Regions from separate parts of the Pseudomonas sp. ChxA genome, predicted to be linked through region 1. Evidence: predicted binding sites of a transcription regulator. Region 1 holds the regulator's gene; each other region holds the start of a gene.
The links. The regulator FliA, encoded in region 1, starts transcription of late flagellar genes. The targets are predictions, from matches to a motif close to CTAAAGTTTNNNNNNNNNNNGCCGNTAA.

Region 1 (7,286 bases):
AAGGCGAACGCCTGGTTGCCCAGCATCACCATCAGGGTCGGCATGATCGCCAAGGTCAACGGCACCTTGATCACGATCTTGGAGCCCTGGCCCTTGGTCGAGTAGATGTTGATCGAGCCGTTGAGCTGGCTGATCTTGGTTTTCACCACGTCCATGCCCACGCCACGGCCGGACACATCGGAAATCTCGGTCTTGGTCGAGAAGCCCGGGGCGAAGATCAGGTTGTAGCATTCGGTGTCGGTCAGGCGGTCGGCAGCATCCTTGTCCATCACGCCGCGCTTGACCGCGATATTGCGCAGAATTGCCGGGTCCATGCCTTTGCCGTCATCGGTGATCGACAGCAGGATATGGTCGCCCTCTTGCTCGGCCGCCAGAATCACCTTGCCATTGCGGGACTTGCCCGCGGCTTCGCGTTCTTCCGGGGTTTCGACGCCGTGGTCGACGGCGTTGCGCACCAAGTGGACCAGCGGGTCGGCCAGGGCCTCGACAAGGTTTTTGTCGAGGTCGGTTTCTTCACCCACCAGTTCCAGGTTGATTTCTTTCTTGAGCTGGCGCGCCAGGTCGCGAACCAGACGCGGGAAGCGGCCGAAGACTTTCTTGATCGGCTGCATGCGCGTTTTCATCACGGCGGTCTGCAAGTCAGCGGTAACCACGTCGAGGTTCGACACGGCCTTTTGCATGGCTTCGTCGCCGCTGTTCAGGCCCAGGCGCACCAGGCGGTTACGCACCAGCACCAGTTCGCCGACCATGTTCATGATGTCGTCCAGGCGCGCGGTATCAACCCGCACGGTGGTTTCGGCTTCACTCGCAGGTTTTTCCGCTACCGGCGCCGCTGCGGCACGCGCAGGTGCGGCAGCCGGTGCCGGTGCAGGCTTGGCAGCCACAGGCGCGGCGGCTTTGGCCGGCGCAGGTTTGGCGGCCATCGGCGTGGCGGTCGCCGCGGCGGCCGGGGCCACTTCGGAGAACTTGCCTTTGCCGTGCAACTCGTCCAGCAGCGCTTCGAATTCGTGATCGGAGATCAGGCCGTCAGCGCCAGGCTCAACGCTGGCAGGCGCGGCGCTGGCAGCAGGTGCGGCCGCGATGGCGGCGACTTCCGGCAAGGCTTCGGCGGCAAACGTGCCCTTGCCATGCAGTTGGTCGAGCAGTGCTTCGAATTCGTCGTCGGTTATGTCAGTGCTTGTAGACGCGGCAGGCGCGACAGGCGCTGCCGACTCAGCAGCAACTGCCACGGCGTCCGGCGCAAACTGGCCTTTACCGTGCAACTGGTCGAGCAGCGATTCGAATTCTGCGTCGGTAATGTCTTCGCTGGTCGGCACGGCAGGCGCAGCCACCGCTTGCGGTGCTTCAGCTTCGGCCTTCACCGCGCTCAGGGAGTTGAGCAGCTGTTCGAACTCGCTGTCGGTCACATCCGGCTCGGCTTCAACCACAGGCTCAGGCGCGGCGACCGGCGCAACCGAGGTATCGGCAGGTTCGGCCAGGCGTGCCAGCGCAGCCAACAGCTCCGGCGTGGCAGCCGTGATTGGCGCACGTTCGCGCACCTCACTGAACATGCCGTTGACCGCATCCAATGCTTCGAGAATCACGTCCATCAGTTCCGAGTCGACGTGGCGCTCACCCTTGCGCAGGATGTCGAACACGTTCTCGGCGATGTGACAGCACTCCACCAGCTCATGGAGCTGGAGGAAGCCGGCGCCCCCTTTTACAGTGTGAAAACCGCGAAAAATTGCATTGAGCAGGTTCGCATCATCCGGTCGGCTTTCCAGCTCGACCAGTTGTTCGGACAGTTGCTCTAAAATTTCGCCGGCCTCTACAAGGAAATCCTGAAGGATTTCTTCATCGGCGCCGAAGCTCATGTGGGTGCTCCTTAGAAGCCTAAACTGGATAACAGGTCATCTACGTCATCCTGACCTGACACAACGTCTTCACGTTTATCGGCATGAATCTGCGGACCTTCACCCTTGGCGAGATGTTTTTGTGGATCTTTTTCCGAGAGGATCGCTGCGCGGTCATGTTCGATGCCGGCAAAACGGTCGACTTGGCCGGCCATCAGCACCAATTTGAGCAAGTTGCTTTCCACTTCGGTGACCAGTTGGGTCACGCGCTTGATCACTTGACCGGTGAGGTCCTGGTAATCCTGGGCCAGCAGAATGTCATTGAGGTTGCTGGCCACCGTGCGGTTTTCCTGTTCGCTGCGCGACAGAAAGCCGTCGACCCGACGCGCCAATTCACGAAACTCCTCAGCCCCCACTTCCCGGCGCATGAAACGGCCCCAGTCAACGCTGAGCGCGTGTGCTTCGGTGGCCATGCCATTGACCAGCGGCGTGGCGTTTTCCACCAGGTCCATGGTGCGGTTGGCCGCCGCCTCAGTCAGCCTGACCACATAGGACAGGCGTTCGGTGGCATCAGTGATCTGCGAAATTTCTTCGGCCTGGGGCATGTGCGGATCAATCTGGAAATTGACGATTGCACTGTGCAGCTCGCGTGTGAGCTTGCCCACTTCCTGATACAGGCCGCGGTCACGGGTCTGGTTAAGCTCATGGATCAACTGCACCGCGTCGCCGAAGTGGCCTTTTTCAAGGCTTTCGACCAACTGGTGAGCATGTTTTTTCAGGGTCGACTCAAAGTCTCCCTGTGACGTTTCTTTATGCTCCATAGCTCCCCCGTGGTGACATCAGCCGTGGATGCGTTCGAAGATTTTTTCGATCTTCTCTTTCAAGGCCAACGCAGTGAATGGCTTGACCACGTAACCGTTAACCCCGGCTTGGGCGGCTTCGATGATCTGTTCACGCTTGGCTTCGGCGGTCACCATCAACACAGGCAAGCTGCGCAGTTTTTCATCGGCGCGCACGTGACGCAGCAAGTCGATACCGGTCATGCCCGGCATGTTCCAGTCGGTTACCAGAAAGTCGATGCTCCCGCTGTTGAGGATCGGAATCGCCGTCAGGCCGTCATCCGCCTCGACCGTGTTGGTGAACCCAAGGTCACGCAACAGGTTTTTTATGATCCGCCGCATCGTTGAGAAGTCATCAACGATGAGGATTTTCATGTTCTTGTCCAATTCGACCTCCAAGCAGTCTTAAACGCGCCCAGCACCTGGACGCGCCATTTCAATCAACAGGCGTTACACAAAAAGGACTGCCCAGGGCACCACGGCACACACCCGCAAAAGCATCAAGCCTTCGCGGTAGCGTCTGCAGTGTCCCCACACTGCCTGTCAGCGCGCGCGCCACTCTCCCAATCGCCCCCGCAAGCGGGCTGCGCACTGGCTATGCAGCTGGCTGACACGCGATTCGCTGACCCCCAGGACCTCACCGATTTCCTTGAGGTTCAGCTCTTCGTCGTAGTACAGCGCCAACACCAGTCGCTCACGCTCCGGCAAATTGGCAATCGCTTCCGCCAACGCCCCCTGGAAACGTTCGTCTTCCAGGTCACGCGACGGTTCGAGATGTGCACTCGCGCCGTCCTCGTGCAGCCCTTCATGTTCGCCGTCCTGCAAAAGGTCGTCGAAACTGAACAGGCGGCTGCCCAAGGTATCGTTCAAAATCCCGTAGTAATCGTCGAGACTCAATTGGAGTTCGGCCGCAACTTCATGATCTTTAGCGTCACGACCGGTTTTTGCTTCAATTGCGCGAATTGCGTCACTGACCATGCGCGTATTGCGGTGTACCGAACGCGGCGCCCAATCCCCTTTACGCACTTCATCGAGCATCGCACCCCGTATACGGATACCCGCATACGTCTCGAAACTCGCGCCCTTGCTCGCGTCGTATTTGGTCGACACTTCGAGCAGGCCGATCATGCCGGCCTGGATCAAATCCTCAACCTGCACACTGGCAGGCAGGCGTGCCAACAAGTGATAGGCAATGCGCTTGACCAAAGGCGCATAGCGCTCGATCAGTTCGCCCTGGCTGTCACGTGCCGACTTTTTGTAAAGGTTGTAGCCGCTGGATGTCATAGCACCGGTCCTGCGCTCGTCTGATGCACCAATCGCTCGACGAAAAACTCCAGATGCCCCCGCGGGTTGGCAGGCAACGGCCAAGTATCGACCTTCTGGGCAATAGCCTTGAACGCCAGTGCGCACTTCGAACGAGGGAACGCTTCATAGACTGCACGCTGCTTTTGCACAGCCTTGCGCACACACTCGTCATAGGGAACTGCGCCCACGTATTGTAAGGCGACATCGAGGAAGCGATCCGTGACCTTGGTCAACTTGGCGAACAGATTCCGCCCTTCCTGCGGGCTTTGAGCCATGTTGGCCAGCACGCGGAAGCGGTTCATGCCGTAGTCACGGTTAAGCAGCTTGATCAGGGCATAGGCGTCGGTGATGGAGGTGGGTTCGTCGCACACCACCAGCAGCACTTCCTGGGCTGCGCGCACGAAGCTGACCACGGACTCGCCGATCCCGGCGGCGGTGTCGATCACCAGCACGTCGAGGTTGTCGCCGATGTCGCTGAACGCCTGGATCAGGCCGGCATGCTGCGCCGGGCTCAGGTGCACCATGCTCTGGGTGCCTGAGGCAGCCGGCACGATGCGAATGCCACCGGGGCCTTGCAACAGCACATCGCGCAGCTCACAGCGGCCTTCGATCACATCGGCCAGGGTGTGTTTGGGTGTCAGCCCCAGCAGAACGTCGACGTTCGCCAGGCCCAGGTCAGCATCCAGCAGCATGACGCGACGGCCAAGCTCTGCCAGGGCCAGGGACAAATTCACTGACACGTTAGTTTTCCCGACGCCACCTTTGCCGCCGGTCACCGCGATCACCTGTACGGGATGCATGCTGCCCATTTTATTTCTTTACCTTGTCTTGCTTAGACGCAGGCTACATGGCTTGGCCGCGTGAATCGCTTGCAGACCATCGATGTAGATACATTTCACGGTGTTCATCCTGCCTCACCCCACCCGTTTAGCCGGGTTGTGGTAAAGGTCGGCGAACATATCGGCCATCGCTTCCTCGCTAGGCTCTTCTTGCATTTGCACGCTGACAGCACGGCTGACCAACTGATGACGGCGCGGCAGATGTAAATCATCCGGGATCCGCGGCCCGTCGGTCAGGTAGGCAACCGGTAACTCATGACTGATCGCCAGGCTCAACACCTCGCCCAGGCTCGCGGTTTCGTCGAGCTTGGTGAGGATGCAACCGGCCAGGCCACAGCGTTTGTAGCTGTGGTAGGCAGCGGTAAGAACCTGTTTCTGGCTGGTGGTTGCAAGCACCAGGTAATTTTTCGACTTGATGCCACGCCCGGCCAGGCTTTCGAGCTGCATGCGCAGTGCCGGGTCGCTGGCCTGCAGGCCGGCCGTGTCGATCAACACCACGCGCTTGCGCAGCAGTGGGTCGAGCGCATTGGCCAGGGACTGGCCCGGGTCCACGTGGGTCACGGTCACATTGAGGATACGGCCCAAGGTCTTGAGCTGCTCCTGGGCGCCGATGCGATAGCTGTCCATGCTCACCAGCGCGATGTTCTGCGCGCCGTACTTGAGCACATAACGCGCGGCCAGTTTGGCCAGGGTGGTGGTCTTGCCCATGCCGGCGGGGCCGACCATGGCAATCACACCGCCCTCTTCCAGCGGTTCGATTTCCGGCGTGGCGATCATGCGCGCCAGGTGCGCCAGCAACATGCGCCAGGCTTGGCGTGGTTCTTCGACTTCAGCCGTCAGTGCGAGCAAATCGCGCGACAACGGGCCGGACAGGCCGATGCGTTGCAGGCGGCGCCAGAGGTTGGCCTGGTGCGGTTTGCTGCCTTGCAGTTGCGTCCACGCCAGTGAGCCCAGCTGGACTTCGAGCAGCTCACGCAGGCCATTGAGTTCAAAACGCATCGAGTCGAGCGCGCGCTGGTCGACAGCGGCGGCCTGGGCTGGCGCTGCAGGACGTGGCGGTTCTTTGAAGGTCGGTTCTACCAGCGGCTCTGCGGCGGTCAGCGGCAGGCCGGCGAACAACTGGCGATTGGTGCTGGCATCGCTGTCGCCACGCATGCTCAATTCAGCCTGGGCCGAGACAATGCGCGAGGCGGTCTTGCGCAGCTCGTCTTCGAGTTCCATGTTCGGCACGCGCGGCGCCAGCGCCGACGGGGTGTAATCCAGGGCAGCCGTCAGCTCGACACCGCCGGCAATGCGACGGTTTCCAATAATCGCGGCATCGGCGCCCAGCTCATCACGTACCAGTTTCATGGCCTGACGCATATCGGCGGCGAAAAAACGCTTAACTTGCATAACCCACTACCTCAGCCGTTGGGCCCTACTGTCGCGACGATAGTCACTTGCTTGTTGTCAGGAATTTCCTGATAAGCCAAAACGTGCAAATTCGGTACTGCCAGGCGTCCAAATCGCGACAACATCGCTCGAACCGGGCCTGCCACCAGCAGAATCACCGGGTGGCCCGCCATTTCCTGACGTTGTGCGGCTTCGATCAACGAACGCTGCAGTTTCTCAGCCATGCTTGGCTCCAGCAGAACGCCCTCTTCCTGGCCAAGCCCGGCCTTCTGAATACTATTGAGCAATATTTGTTCCAACCTTGGTTCCAAGGTGATAACAGGCAGCTCAGACTCAATGCCTACAATGCTTTGCACGATGGCGCGGGACAACCCGACACGCACCGCAGCCACCAAAGCGGCAGTATCTTGACTCTTGGCGGCATTGTTGGCGATGGCCTCGGCAATGCTGCGAATGTCGCGCACCGGCACCTGTTCGGCGAGCAAGGCTTGCAGCACCTTGAGCAACTGCGACAGCGACAACACGCCGGGCACCAGTTCTTCGGCCAGTTTTGGCGAGGCTTTGGCCAGCAAACCCATCAATTGCTGGACTTCCTCGTGGCCGATCAGCTCGTGGGAGTGCTTGTAGAGGATCTGGTTGAGGTGGGTGGCGACCACGGTGCTGGCGTCCACCACGGTGTAACCGAGCGATTGTGCCTGGCTGCGCTGGCTGACTTCGATCCATACCGCTTCCAGGCCAAAAGCCGGATCTTTGGCGGTAATGCCATTGAGCGTGCCGAACACTTGGCCGGGGTTGATCGCTAGCTCGCGGTCCGGGTAAATCTCGGCTTCGGCGAGGATCACGCCCATCAGGGTCAGGCGGTAGGCGCTGGGGGCCAAATCAAGGTTGTCGCGGATGTGCACGGTGGGCATCAAGAAGCCCAGGTCCTGGGACAGCTTCTTGCGCACACCCTTGATCCGCGCCAGCAATTGGCCGCCCTGGTTGCGGTCCACCAGCGGAATCAGGCGGTAGCCGACTTCCAGGCCGATCATGTCGATCGGGGTTACGTCATCCCAGCCCAGCTCCTTGGTTTCCTGGGC
Region 2 (7,286 bases), on a different contig from region 1:
AAGGGGTGCTGTTTGCCGATTTGCGTGGCAAGTTTTCCGGGGTTGCCAGCGGCACCCAGGGTTCGGTCGACCTGCAACAACTGTATCGCGTAGAGCGCTCGACCTCGGCCTGCAACGACCCCGATTTCAAACGCATGATTCTGCGGGCCAATGGCCATAAACCGGCCTGGGCGATGAACGTCACCGGCAAAGGCATGGTGCTGGAGCGCGAAGGCCAGCCGCCACTGGCAGTACCTTTTGTTGAAGAGCAACTGGGTGACGGCCGTTTCAACCTGATGACCGAAGCCAATAACCAGCACATCGAACTGTGGGTAGCTCCACAGCGCTGCATCGATGCCGTCAGCGGCAGCTTGCAGCACATGACCGCCGAGTTGCGGGTCAATGGTCAGGTCCAGCGCGGTTGTGCGTCATTCGGCGGCTCGCGGGACGACTGATTCGGCCCAGGGGCTGTTTTAACATGACGGGAAACAGCCTTTGGGGCTTATAATCGCCGGTTTGCAAAACAGCCGGCATCGAAGCCCGCCGCCTACCGGATACCGTCATGTTACGAATCACCGAACTCAAGCTGCCCATCGACCATCCCGAAGAAGACCTGCGGCCTGCCATCGTGCAGCGCCTGGGCATCGCCAGTGATGACCTGCTCGATTTCACCCTGTTCAAACGCAGCTACGACGCGCGCAAGAAATCGTCGGAGCTGTGCTTTATCTACACCATCGATCTGAACGTAAAGGGTGAAGGCGCCCTGTTGCTCAAGTTCGCCGATGACCGCAACATCAACCCGGCACCGGACGTCAGCTACAAAGTGGTAGGCCAGGCGCCGCAAGGCCTGGTTGAACGGCCGATCGTGGTGGGTTTTGGCCCCTGCGGCATTTTCGCCGGGCTGTTGCTTGCGCAGATGGGCTTCAAGCCGATCATCCTCGAACGCGGCAAGGAAGTGCGCCAACGCACTAAAGACACCTGGGGCCTGTGGCGCAAAAACGTGCTCAACCCCGAGTCCAATGTGCAATTTGGCGAAGGCGGTGCCGGGACCTTTTCCGACGGCAAACTCTACAGCCAGATCAAGGACCCGAAGTTCCACGGTCGTAAAGTGCTGCACGAGTTCGTCAAGGCTGGCGCGCCGGAAGAAATCCTCTACGTCAGCAAGCCGCACATCGGCACCTTCCGCCTCACCGGCGTGGTGGAAAACATGCGCGAGCAGATCATCGCCCTCGGCGGTGAAGTGCGTTTTGAGCAGCGCGTCACTGATGTGCTGATCGAAGACGGCCAGTTGCACGGCGTGGTCGTCGACGGTGGCGAGCAGATCCTCTCCAAGCACGTGATCCTGGCCCTGGGCCACAGCGCCCGCGACACCTTCCGCATGCTGCACGGCCGCGGCGTGTACATGGAAGCCAAGCCGTTCTCGGTGGGTTTCCGTATCGAACACCCGCAATCACTGATCGACGCAGCGCGCCTGGGCAAATACGCCGGGCACCCGAAACTGGGCGCCGCCGACTACAAACTGGTACACCACGCCAAGAACGGCCGTTCGGTCTACAGCTTCTGCATGTGCCCGGGCGGCACCGTGGTGGCGGCGACTTCCGAGCCGAACCGCGTGGTCACCAATGGCATGAGCCAATACTCGCGGAACGAGCGCAACGCCAACTCCGGCATCGTGGTTGGCATCACGCCTGAGGTGGATTACCCGGGTGGCCCGCTGGCCGGTATCGAATTGCAGGAGCGCCTGGAGTCCCACGCCTACATCCTCGGCGGCAGCAACTACGAGGCACCGGCGCAACTGGTGGGCGACTTCATTGCTGGTAAGCCGTCCACCGCCATTGGCAGTGTGGAACCGTCGTACAAACCGGGTGTGGCTCTGGGTGATTTGGCCCTGGCCTTGCCGGACTTCGCCATCGAGGCGATTCGTGAAGCGCTGCCTGCGTTCGAGAAGCAGATCAAAGGCTACTCGCTGCACGATGCGGTGCTGACCGGTATCGAGACCCGCACTTCGTCGCCGCTGCGCATCACCCGTAACGAATCGATGCAGAGCCTGAACGTGAAAGGCTTGTTCCCGGCCGGTGAAGGCGCCGGTTACGCCGGTGGCATCCTGTCGGCGGGCGTTGACGGAATTCGGATTGCCGAGGCGCTGGCGCGGGATATGCTGGGTATTGAGGCTTAAGCACTTCTTACAGCCAACCCGGATCAAATGTGGGAGCTGGCTTGCAGTGGCAAGCCAGCTCCCACATTGGTTTATGGGGTGTGTCAGATATTGGCGCGCAGGACGCTGGCAGGCAACGGCTCGCCCTTCTCTACACTGGCCGCCACGGCTGCAATCAAGCCGCTGAGTTCATAGCCCTGCTGCGCCAACCACGCCTGATCGTAGTATGTGTTCGCATACCGCTCGCCCCCATCACACAAGATCGCCACGATCGACCCCGACTCCCCCGCCGCCTTCATCTGCAGCGCCGCGACCAAAGCACCGATCAGGTTAGTCCCGCTGGAACCGCCCACCCGCCGCCCCAACCGCTCGGCCAGGTAATGCATGGCCGCCAATGACAGCGCATCCGGCACCTTGACCATCGCATCAATCACCTTGGGCAAAAACGACGCCTCGACCCGTGGCCGGCCAATCCCTTCGATGCGTGAACCGCACTCCAGACGCAAGCTGGCGTCGCCCGTCTGGTAGTAGTCAAAAAACACCGAACGCTCGGCATCGGCACACAGCACGCGGGTGCAATGCTGGCGATAACGCACGTAGCGGCCCAGGGTCGCCGTGGTACCACCGGTGCCGGGGCTGGAAATCAACCAGCTCGGCTCCGGGTAATGCTCAAAACGCATCTGCTGGAAAATCGACTCAGCGATGTTGTTGTTGGCCCGCCAGTCCGTCGCGCGCTCGGCGTAGGTGAACTGGTCCATGAAGTGACCGCCACTTTCCTTCGCCAAGCGTTCGGACTCGGCGTAGATCTGCGTCGGGTCCTTTACCAGATGGCTCTTGCCACCATAGAAGGCAATCTGGTCGATCTTCGCCTGGGAGGTGGTGGCCGGCATCACCGCGATAAAAGGCAGGCCAAGCAAGCGCGCAAAATACGCCTCCGACACCGCAGTAGAGCCACTGGACGCTTCGATCACCGGCGCACCCGGCTTGAGCCAGCCATTACACAGCGCATACAGAAACAGCGAACGCGCCAGCCGATGTTTGAGGCTGCCGGTGGGGTGGCTGGACTCATCCTTGAAGTACAACTCGATACCCGGCAACCCCGGCAATGGCAGAGGGATGAGGTGCGTGTCGGCGCTGCGCTGGAAGTCCGCTTCAATGATGCGGATGGCTTCGCGAGCCCAGGTACGGTGGTCGTTCATGAGGTGAGTCTCTAAGGGTTTCAGTCCCGATTTTAGGGGGTTTCCTACACTCCACACAGATACAGCGACGACTCAATTAGACACACAATTGCTAGGCTTAGGCGCAACGTCGATCTGGTCCGCTGCTTATAACAAATAAGAATATAACTTTTGTTTTAACAACTAACAGTACGGGTTAGGGTACCCACCTATTGAACCTTATTGGAGAGCATCCCTTGCCTCTGCGTAGCACTTTTACCCGTTTCTTCCAGCTGGAAGCCGCCAGTGGTCTGTTATTGATCGCCGCTGCCGCTTTGGCGCTGATCATCAATAACTCGCCGTTGGCGCACCTCTACGGCGCCTTCCTCGACACCCCTGTGGTGGCGCAGGTCGGCGCGCTGCAAATCGCCAAGCCAGCGCTGCTGTGGATCAACGATGGCCTGATGGCGCTGTTCTTCCTCCTGATCGGCCTGGAGGTCAAACGCGAACTGCTCGACGGCCACCTGTCCAAGCCATCGCAAGTGGTATTGCCGGGCGCGGCCGCGATTGGCGGCATGGTGGTGCCGGCCTTGATCTACTGGGCCCTGAACAAGGACAACCCCGCCGCACTCGCCGGCTGGGCAATCCCGATGGCCACCGATATCGCCTTCGCACTCGGCGTCCTGGCCCTGCTCGGCAAACGTGTGCCGGTGTCACTCAAGCTGTTCCTGATGACCCTGGCCATCATTGATGACCTGGGCGCTATCATCGTCATCGCGGTGTTCTACTCCGCCGAACTGTCGAATGCAGCCTTGGCGGGCGCGGCCACGTGCCTGGTCGCCTTGATCGCGATGAACCGCCTGGGCGTGGTCAAACTCGGCCCGTACATGATCATCGGCTTGATCCTGTGGGTCTGCGTGCTCAAGAGTGGCGTGCACGCCACCCTGGCCGGGGTGACCTTGGCGTTCTGCATTCCACTGCGCACCAAAAATGCCGAACCCTCGCCACTGCTGACCCTGGAGCACGCCCTGCACCCGTGGGTGGCCTACGCTATCCTGCCGTTGTTCGCCTTCGCCAACGCTGGCGTGTCGCTGACCGGGGTCACCCTGGACAGCTTCACTCACCACGTGCCCATGGGCATCGCCGCCGGCCTGCTGATCGGCAAGACCATCGGTGTGTTCGGCCTGACTTGGCTGGCCATCAAGACCGGTATCGCCAGCCTGCCCAGCGGCGCCAACTGGGGCCAGGTGCTGGGTGTGGCGATCCTGTGCGGCATCGGCTTCACCATGAGCCTGTTTGTCGGCTCCCTGGCGTTTGTGCCGGGCGCCAGTGAGTTCGCGGGTGAGGACCGAATGGGCATCCTGACCGGGTCGATCCTGGCAGCCTGTATTGGCTATGCGGTCACAGCGCTGGCGAGTCGCAAGAAAGCCTGAGCGCTCTGAAAGCCCCAAAAAAAACCCCAACCGGTTACCCGGTTGGGGTTTTTCTTTTGCCGAAGATGACACTTTCGCGCAACGCCTAAAGACTTTGCCCAGGCCGCCGACTAAGGATTGTGGCGATTCGCCTGCCCCGCCTGGGGCATCCGCCCGACACAGCTCTTCAACGCGTTCCCAGCCCGAGCGAAAACCCATGTTCCTGAGAAATATAAGAATCGCGGCCAGAGCCTTCATCGGCTTCGCTGCTATTGCGTCGCTGAGTGTGTTTCTCGGCCTGTTTGCGCTCAAGCAGATCGGCGAAGTGCAGTCCCAGGCTGCCGACATCCAAAACAACTGGATGCAGCGCGTGAGGATTCTGGCCCTGGCCAATGCCTCGCTGGATCGTTTTCGCTTGGGGGAAATGGCGCACATCCTGTCCGCCAGCGACGCCGACATGCAGACGTACGAAGACAAATCCGCCGGTCGCCTGAAGAGCGTCAAGGAGCAACTGGCTCAATATGCAGCGCTGCTGCGCACGCCGGAGGAAAAATCGCGTCTGGAGGTGTTCAACCAAAGCCTGGAAGGGTACGCCAAGAACCACACCGAGATGCTCAAACGCTCGCGTTCAGGCGACAAGGCGGGTGCCCGTGACTTTCTCAACAGCATCCGAGAAAGCTATGAGCAGATGACCAAGAACTTCGATCAGTTGATCGACCTCGCCAACAAGGGCGCGGAACTTGCCGGCCAGACTTCCGTGGCCGCGTACCAGCATGCCGTGGGCGGTATCGCCATCGTTATCGTGCTGGTGAGTGGCGGCACGGTGCTGGTGGCCTGGCTGCTGACCCGCAGCATTACCGGCCCCATCATTGAGGCGGTACGGGTGGCTGAAACCATCGCCAAGGGCGATCTCACCCAGCCCATCAACCCAACCGGCAATGACGAAGCCACACGCCTGTTGCGGGCACAAGAGACCATGCGCAACAACCTGGTGCAGACACTGCGGCAAATAACCGGCTCGTCGAGCCAACTGGCAGCCGCGGCCGAGGAGCTGAACGCGGTCACCGCCGAAGGCAGCCGCGACCTGCAACAGCAACATGGCGAGATCGAGCAGGCCGCCACGGCCGTCACCGAGATGACCGCCGCCATTGAAGAGGTCGCCCGGAATGCCGCCACCACCTCCGACCTGTCCCAGGAGTCGCGCAGTATCGCCTTGAAAGGCCAGCAACGCATGCTCGAGGCGCTCACTTCTATCCAGGCCCTGACCCGTGGCGTGCAAGTCAGCTCCGACCAGGTAGGCGGCTTGGCCGAGCAGGCCAAAGGCATCGGCAAAGTACTCGACGTTATCCGCACCATTGCTGAGCAAACCAATTTGCTGGCATTGAACGCAGCCATCGAAGCGGCTCGCGCCGGTGATGCCGGCCGTGGTTTTGCCGTGGTCGCCGACGAAGTACGCGCCCTCGCCCATCGCACCGCGCAGTCGACCCAAGAAATCGAACAGATGATTGGCAGCATCCAGACCAACACCGCCAGCACCGTCAACACCATGCTCGACAGCAGCACCATGACCCAGCAAACCATTGGCCTGGCCGAACTGGCGCAGCAAGCGCTGGCGGATATTCTTGCCGCCAATGACGAGATCAACAACCGCAACCTGGTGATTACCACAGCGGCGGCGGAGCAAGCTGACGTTGCCCGGGCGGTGGATCGCAACTTGCTGAACATTCAACAGCTGTCGATTCAGTCCGCTGAAGGCTCGACTCAGACCACCGCCGCTTCGCAATCGCTTGCCAGCCTGGCGCATGAGTTGAATACGATGGTGAAGCACTTTCAGGTGTGAAGTGAGTGCGTGAATGCCTGCCCGGACACCGTACCTGTGGCGAGGGAGCTTGCTCCCGCTGGGTCGCGTAGCGGCCCCTGCTCTTTGCTTTAAAAGCATGGGACCGCTACGCAGTCCAACGGGAGCAAGCTCCCTCGCCACAGGCAATCTTAGACATGGTTTTGCAATCGCTTGCCAGCCTGGCGCATGAGTTGAATACGATGGTGAAGCACTTTCAGGTGTGAAGTAACCGCGTGAATACCTGCCCGGACACTGTACCTGTGGCGAGGGAGCTTGCTCCCGCTGGGTCGCGTAGCGGCCCCTGCTCTTTGCTTTAAAAGCTTGGGACTGCTACGCAGTCCAACGGGAGCAAGCTCCCTCGCCACAGGCAAACTTAGACATGGTTTACAACAAAAAACCCCAACCCGTCACCCCGTTGGGGTTTTGCAATCGCTTGCCAGCCTGGCGCATGAGTTGAATACGATGGTGAAGCACTTTTCAGGTGTGAAGTGAGTGCGTGAATGCCTGCCCGAACACTGTACCTGTGGCGAGGGAGCTTGCTCCCGCTGGGTCGCGTAGCGGCCCCTGCTCTTTGCTTTAAAAACATGGGACTGCTACGCAGTCCAACGGGAGCAAGCTCCCTCGCCACAGGCAAACTTAGCCATGGTTTTTTATCGCCTGCATTTTCTCAAAAAAACGCAGGCAATAAAAAACCCCAACCCGTCACCCGGTTGGGGTTTTGCGTTTCTACAACCAGCGCTTAG
Region 3 (7,286 bases), 1.8 Mb from region 1:
CACCAGGTCAAACGGACCGTGCGTGGTATCACCTTGATGCACTGTCCAGCACCCGTCGTTCATCGGGCGAATTTCACTGATCCCAATGCCCCATTTCACACAACCTTGGGGCAGTGAATCGAGCAGGATCTGGCGCAATTGAGTGCGGTCGACTTCCGGCCGGTCACCGTCCTGTGGGCTGGGGTGTTCAAACAGCAGTCGGCCGTGTTGATCCATCAATCGCGACCCTTGGTCATCATAGCGAGCGATACGTTTGAAGGCGTCCTCCAGGCCGGCCTGTTGCAGCGCCAGTTGGCCGGATTCGACATGCAGATCCAGGGTTCCGCCCTGAGGCCGTTCCAGCGGCCCGCGTTCGCGCTCGAACACGCTGACGGCCCGTCCATGACGATGAAGAATTCGCGCCAAGGTCAACCCGCCGGGGCCGGCGCCAACAATAGCGATACGCAGTGAGGTATTCATGGAATATGCCCTTGGCGATGTGTATAGGAACCTATATAGTTAATGCATAGGCTCCTATGGAAAGTCAACGCCCCATGAATGAACACGTGATTGCACCCAACCCTATGCAACAGATCGGCCTTGCCAACCGCGGGTTTATCCGTCTTTACGAGGGGCAGCTAAGGGTGCTTGGCTTCTCCGTGGCGCAGATTCCGGTGCTGGTGGCGCTCAAACACAGTGACGGTCTGCCCCAGGCCGAGTTGGTGCGCATCGCCCGTGTCGAACAATCAAGCATGGCGCAGCTGCTGGGGCGCATGGAGCGTGATGGCATGATTGAGCGCCGGGTCGATCCCGCTGACAAGCGCAGTCGCTTGATCAGCCTGACCGACGCCGTGCGCGAGCGCATGCCAGCTGCCTATACGGTAATGGTACAGGGCACGGCGCTGGCGCTGGCGGGCTTGAGTGAAGAGGAAGAGGCGACTCTACTGGCGTTGTTGCTACGGGTGAACGCTAACCTGGAGCGTGCTGCCGAGTAGCTGCTCGACCGCCGCAAAGGCAATGGCGCGGCGCGATTCCCAGTCGCCGCGAATGACTAATGCCGGTTGTTGGTTCTGTTCGATCCAGTCCAGGCTGCCCTGGAAAAACACCCGGCGATCGGCCAACTCCGGTTGGCAACGCTGGCCGTCGGCGCTCCATTCCACGTCTTCGGGGGACAGCAGCAGATGCAGGTCGTAATGGCGGGCCAGCAGCTCGTCATCCAGCCACGCCGGGTAGTCGCCGAACAGTGTCTGGCTCCAGAGTTTGTTGGTCAGCAGGTGGGTGTCGAGGATCAGCAGGTGAGGCTGCTCGGCGCGAGCAGCGTCTTCCCAGGCCAATTGGCCACGGGCGATGGCCGGGATATCGGCCAGGGTGGTGTCGCGCTGGTGATGGTCGATGAAATAGCGCACGTACTCACCCACCATCAGCCCACCGAAGCGGGCGTGAAGTTGCGCGGCCAGCCAGCTTTTGCCGCTGGATTCGGGGCCGGCCAGTACCACCACGTTCAAGCGTGCAACGCCGGGTCGGCGCGCCATTCACGCCAGCCTTGTACGGCGATAGCGGTGAACAGTGCGTAAAGTGCGGCCGTCAAGTACAGGCCTTTGTAGAGGAACAGGCCGACGAAGATCACGTCCACGGCGATCCACAGCGGCCAGCATTGCACGCGTTTTTGTGCCATCCACATTTGTGCCACCAGGCTGAAACCGGTGAGGGCGGCGTCGAGCCAGGGTTGCGCGGCATCGGTCCAGTGGGCCATGGCGGCGCCGAGCAACAGGCTGAACACGGCGCCGACGGCGAGGTTGAGGATGATCGCGGGCCAGCCCAGGCTGGTGACTTGGCGGCCTTGCTTGACTTCACCGGCGCGGGTCCATTGCCACCAGCCGTAGAGTTGCAGGCCGGCGTAGACCACTTGCAGGAGCATGTCGGAATAGAGTTTTACGTCGAAGAATACCCAGGTGTAGAGCAGTACCATCACCAGGCCGATCGGCCAGCACCAAGGGTTTTGTTTGACCGTCAGCCAGACAGCGATCACCCCCAGGGCGGCGGCGAACAATTCAAGCCCGGACATGGTGGTTCCTTGGGAGAGTGGGAGAGGGCGGTGATTGTAACCAGAGGTTAGGTATCTTCACAGTGGCGGGGTTTGAGGCGACCTGGGTGTGAGGTGGTTTGGTGTACATATCCGTTGCTGCGGTAACGGCTTCTATCGGTTCCGCTCTTACAGCGGGTCACTTTTGTAAAGACACAAAAGTAACCAAAAAGTCTTCGCCCCACCACTTGGTGCCTCGCTTAGGCTCGGCATGCCCTCACTCCGGCTTGAATCCGTGGGCCGCCGCGATGGGCCATCCTTGGCCCAGCGCGGCTAACCCGGCGTCCTGCCGGGTTACCCACGGATTCAAGCCTGCGTTCGGCCATCGTGGTTAACGGGGCGTCTCAGATCAAAAGCAGATCAAGATCAAGATCTACAGCACGGCGGCCTGAAAGCCGACCTGAGTGGTTGAATCAAAAGCCAGGTCAAGTGCGAAGCAACAGCCTGTCTACCTGGTGCACGCAGTCTAAATGTGGGAGCAGGCTTGCCTGCGATGCAGACACCTTGGTGTATCAGGTACACCGAGTTGATGCCATCGCAGGCAAGCCAGCTCCCACCTTTGACCGAGTATGGCTTTGCTGTTGCTGTTGCTGTTGCTGTTGCTGTTGCTGTTGCTGTTGCTGTTGCTGTTGCTGTTGCTCTGGCCCTTACATCCTTTTCGATGACGAAGTCTGCGGTCTTTTGATCTGCGCTTTTGATCGTGATCTTGATCTGAAATCGCCCCGTCAAACACGATGGCCGGAATTCGACAGGGATTTGGGGGGTAAACCGGCAGGGATGCCGGTTTAGCCGCGCTGGGCCAAGGATGGCCCATCGCGGCGGCCCCCCAAATCACTGGCGGATTGCGGGCATGCCGAGCCATAGCGAGGCACCGAGTGTTGGGGCGAAGACTTTTTGGTTACTTTTGTGTCTTTACAAAAGTGACCCGCTGTAAGAGCGGAACCAATAGAAGCCGTTACCGCAGCAACGGATATGCACCCCGATCGCCCAGCCCCAAGACTGCCTCGACGTTATCCGATAGCGTCATCTCGGTATGCCTGATTGACCGAGTCGCCTGCATCGCAGGCAAGCCAGCTCCCACACAAGCCCAGCTCCCACACAAGCCAGCTCCCACACAAGCCCAGCTCCGGCGTCAGATCTTGAACTGACGCAACAGCCCTCCCAGCTCCTCACTCAACCCGCGCAGATGCGCGCTCGCCACACTGGACTGCTCCGCCGCCAGCGCTGTGTTGTGGGACAAACCCGCCGCCTGGGTGACGTTCTGGTTGATGTCCTCCACCACATGCGCCTGTTGCAAGGTCGCGCTGGCGATCGAGGCATTCAGCCCATTGAGGTTGCGCAAAGCCTGGCCAATGGCGGTAAGGCTCGCACCCGCCTGGCCAGCTTGTTCAATGGTCAGCTGCGAGGCACTGTGGCTGTCGCTGATCACCTTGACCGCCGCTTCCGAATGCCCTTGCAGGCGCTCAATCATCACCTGGATTTCGGCGGTGGATTTCTGCGTGCGCTGAGCCAACAGCCGCACCTCATCGGCGACCACGGCAAACCCACGACCCTGTTCACCGGCACGCGCCGCCTCGATGGCGGCGTTGAGGGCCAACAAGTTGGTCTGGTCGGCAATCGACCGGATCACTTCCAACACGCCACCAATCTGTGTGCTTTCGCTGGACAGGGTGCGGATCACGTCCACGGCCTGGCTGATGGTGCTGGAGAGTTGGTCGATCTGTTGCAGGCTGCCGTCGATATTCACCTGGCCTTGCTGCGCCTGGGCCTGGGCGTCGCGCATTTCGCTGGCGGCATGCTCGGCGTTTTTTGCCACGTCCTGCACACCATAGGTCACTTGGTTGATCGCGGTAGCCACCAGCTCCATCTGCTGGGATTGTTGCTGGCTACGGTCGTGGGCCTGGCTGGCATTGGTGCCCAGCTCCGTCGACGACTGGCCCAGCGCATTGGCGCACACCTGCAATTGGCCGACCACTTGGCGCAGCTTGGCGGTAAAGCTATTGAAGTGCTGCGACAGTTGGGTGATTTCGTCGCGCCCGTGGGTGTCGAGGGTGCGGGTCAGGTCGCTTTCGCCGCTGGCAATATTGCCCATGGCGTTTACCGCTGCCTGCAACGGGTGCACGATGCTGCGCGCGATGAGGATCACCAGCAGCGCCATCACCATCGCGATACCCAGGCCGATCAGCGAGGCCTTCCACACTTGGCCGTTGAATTCGGCCTGTACATCATCCACGTAAACGCCGGAGCCAATAATCCAGCCCCACGGCTCGAACAGTTGGATATACGAGGTTTTCTCCACCGGCGCGTCGGCGCCCGGCTTGGGCCAGCGATAGTTGACGATGCCGGCGCCCTTGGCCTTGGCCAGGATCACAAATTCATTGAACACCGCAAAACCGTCCGGGTCGCGGATGGCTGAAAGGTTCTGGCCGTCGAGCTTGGGGTTGGCCGCGTGCATGATCATCACGGGCGTGAGGTCGTTGATCCAGAAGTAATCATCATGGTCGTAGCGCAGGCCACGGACTGCGCTGAGGGCTTGCTGTTGAGCGGCCTCGCGGGTGAGTACGCCGGTTTTTTCAAGGTTCTGGTAGTAAGCCAGCACGCCGCTGGCGGTTTGCACCACGTGCTGGGTCTGTTGGCGTTTGGCCTGGTAGAGGTCGCCATGGATCTGCTTAAGCATCAGCAGCCCGAGGGTCAGCAGCATCAACACGGCGACTATCAGGATCAGCCAAAGACGGCGGCTGATCGACATGCTGCGCAAACTGTTCATCGTCCTGTCACTCCCTGCTTTTTATAATTGTGTGCTGCATCGACAATTCCATCTTGTCTGATAGGCTTTCGGCCTGTAAGCGAAAAACCTGAGTACTCCCTGATTTTTCACGAAATTTTTGCGCACGGCTGGTGAAAATCCGCAGCGCATCACGATTGCACGTGGTCAGTGAACATTAAAAAGACAGACGAGGCGTGCCGCAGCGCATGACCTTTGGGGGATACATGGATTTTTGGACCGCCATACAGGCATTGATTCTTGGCGTGGTGGAGGGGCTGACCGAGTTCCTGCCGATCTCCAGCACCGGGCACCAGATTATCGTCGCCGACTTGATCGGTTTCGGCGGCGAACGCTTTGAAGCGTTCAACATCATTATTCAACTGGGCGCGATCCTCGCGGTGGTCTGGGAGTTTCGGCGCAAGATCCTCGACGTGGTGATCGGCTTGCCGACCCAGCGCAACGCCCAGCGCTTTACCGTCAACCTGATCATCGCAGTGCTGCCGGCAGTGGTGCTGGGGGTGATTTTTGCCGACCTGATCAAGCATTACCTGTTTAACCCAATCACGGTGGCCACCGCGCTGGTAGCGGGCGGGGTGATCATGCTGTGGGCCGAGCGGCGCCAACATGCGGTGCACGCGCAAACAGTGGATGAGATCACCTGGAAGGACGCGCTCAAGGTCGGCGTGGCCCAGTGCCTGGCCATGATTCCGGGCACTTCGCGTTCCGGCGCGACCATTATCGGCGGCTTGCTGTTTGGGCTGTCGCGCAAGACCGCCACCGAGTTCTCGTTTTTCCTCGCCATGCCGACCATGGTCGGTGCGGCCGTGTATTCGGGCTACAAATACCGTCACCTGTTCCAGCCCGATGACTTGCCGGTGTTCGCCATTGGGTTTGTCACTTCGTTTATCTTCGCGATGATTGCAGTCAAGGCCTTGCTCAAGTTCATCGCCAGCCACAGCTACGCGGCGTTTGCCTGGTATCGGATTGCGTTCGGGTTGGTGATCCTGGCCACCTGGCAATTTGGTTGGATCGACTGGACGGCGGTCAAGCCATGAACATTCAGCACCCGCGCTTGAAGGCGTTCATCTTTGTAGTGTTGTGCGCCGCGCCGCTGACTGGCGCGGCACTCTTGTGGTATCGCGGCGAGACGTTGATCCCGCTGGCGGCCTATGGCGTGGTCAGCGTGGTGGCGTTTTTCCTGTACTGGGGCGACAAGCGCAAGGCGCAAGCCGAAGGCCCGCGCGTGCGCGAAAATATCCTGCATGCTGTGGAGCTGGCGGGCGGTTGGCCGGGGGCGTTGATTGCCCAGCAGGTGTTTCGCCACAAGACGCGCAAGGTGTCGTATCAGGTGCTGTTCTGGGTGATTGTGTTGCTGCACCAAGTGTTCTGGCTGGACCAGTTGTTCCTCGGCGGCACGCTGTTGTCAGTCCTCTAGCAACAAGCCAACCTGCGTGCGCTTGGGCAATTTGCTCACCACCAACTGGTGCGAGCGCTGCAACAGGCCACGCAGTTCCTCGGCGCCCAGCGGGTAGGGCGTGTTCATGATCACCCACTGCGCCCGCGCCAGGTACGGCGCCGGGTGGATGCCGGGGCGGTCCACATGGCCGAGGAACAGCTCCTTGTCGACCTTGAACGCCAGCGAGTCACCGCGCAGGTTCTGCAGGGCGAACATCTTGTTGCCGGCAATCGAGAACACGCGTACGCCGCCCCATTTGTAATCTTCACGTGCGCCGGGCAGGCCCAGGCAGAACGCCGCGACTTGTGCTTCGCTCATCTTCATAGCAAACGGTCTCCGCACCCCTTGAAGGCTTCTTCCAGATAGTCGATCCAGGCCCGAATCGCCGGTAATACGCCACGGCGGTGCGGGTAGACCGCCTGCAGCCAGCCGCCCGGCGAGGACCATTGCGGCAGCAACTGCACCAATTGGCCGCTGGCCAGCTCCTCTTCGCAATACATCATCGGCAGCAGGGTAAAGCCCAGGCCCTGCAAGGCGCAGGCTTTGCGCACGATAAAGTCGTCGATGCCCAGGCGCGCTTCCATGGATAAATCCTCGGCATTGCCCTGGGGGTCAATCAGGCGCAGGTGCACCAGGCGGTCGGCTTCCAGCGCGCCGAGTACCGGCAACTGCTTGAGATCGTCGAGGGTATTGATTTGTCGGCCTTGCAGAAACGCCGGGCTGGCCACCAACAGCGTCTGGGCCTGGCGCAGGCGCTTGGTCACCAGCAACGGGTCCTCATCGCCCAGTTCGCGTACGCGCAGGGCCACGTCGATGCCTTCGGCCACCAGGTCGACGCGGCGGTTGACCAGCGTCATCTCCAGCTGCACCAGTGGGTGAGCGGCGAGAAAGCCGGCAACCATGCCCGGCAACATGTGCTGGGCCATGCCCACCGGGCAACTCACGCGCAGGCGCCCGCGCGGTTCGCTGGACATGCTGGCCACGGCCTCGTCGGCCATTTC

Region 2: P5706_RS25835 (methyl-accepting chemotaxis protein) is a predicted target of FliA. The motif match lies at 4,810-4,837, and genes of this name have one in related genera.
Region 3: P5706_RS17510 (methyl-accepting chemotaxis protein) is a predicted target of FliA. The motif match lies at 4,895-4,922, and genes of this name have one in related genera.

What each region holds. Positions count from the first base shown of each region.
Region 1 covers NZ_JARPMK010000001.1:2,080,422-2,087,707, reverse strand. Annotated here, with positions in the region: gene P5706_RS09325 (chemotaxis protein CheA) at 1-1,853, opposite strand, end outside; gene P5706_RS09320 (protein phosphatase CheZ) at 1,865-2,653, opposite strand; gene P5706_RS09315 (chemotaxis response regulator CheY) at 2,672-3,046, opposite strand; gene fliA (RNA polymerase sigma factor FliA) at 3,215-3,955, opposite strand; gene fleN (flagellar synthesis regulator FleN) at 3,952-4,785, opposite strand; gene flhF (flagellar biosynthesis GTPase FlhF) at 4,891-6,207, opposite strand; gene flhA (flagellar biosynthesis protein FlhA) at 6,219-7,286, opposite strand, start outside.
Region 2 covers NZ_JARPMK010000002.1:27,676-34,961, forward strand. Annotated here, with positions in the region: gene P5706_RS25815 (COG3650 family protein) at 1-434, shown strand, start outside; gene P5706_RS25820 (NAD(P)/FAD-dependent oxidoreductase) at 542-2,155, shown strand; gene P5706_RS25825 (PLP-dependent cysteine synthase family protein) at 2,239-3,333, opposite strand; gene nhaA (Na+/H+ antiporter NhaA) at 3,549-4,724, shown strand; gene P5706_RS25835 (methyl-accepting chemotaxis protein) at 4,921-6,543, shown strand; gene P5706_RS25840 (outer membrane lipoprotein) at 7,283-7,286, opposite strand, start outside.
Region 3 covers NZ_JARPMK010000001.1:3,915,864-3,923,149, reverse strand. Annotated here, with positions in the region: gene P5706_RS17530 (FAD-dependent oxidoreductase) at 1-459, opposite strand, end outside; gene P5706_RS17525 (MarR family winged helix-turn-helix transcriptional regulator) at 534-974, shown strand; gene P5706_RS17520 (AAA family ATPase) at 936-1,484, opposite strand; gene pnuC (nicotinamide riboside transporter PnuC) at 1,481-2,044, opposite strand; gene P5706_RS17510 (methyl-accepting chemotaxis protein) at 3,195-4,829, opposite strand; gene P5706_RS17505 (undecaprenyl-diphosphate phosphatase) at 5,054-5,884, shown strand; gene P5706_RS17500 (DUF1294 domain-containing protein) at 5,881-6,264, shown strand; gene P5706_RS17495 (MmcQ/YjbR family DNA-binding protein) at 6,253-6,609, opposite strand; gene P5706_RS17490 (LysR substrate-binding domain-containing protein) at 6,606-7,286, opposite strand, start outside.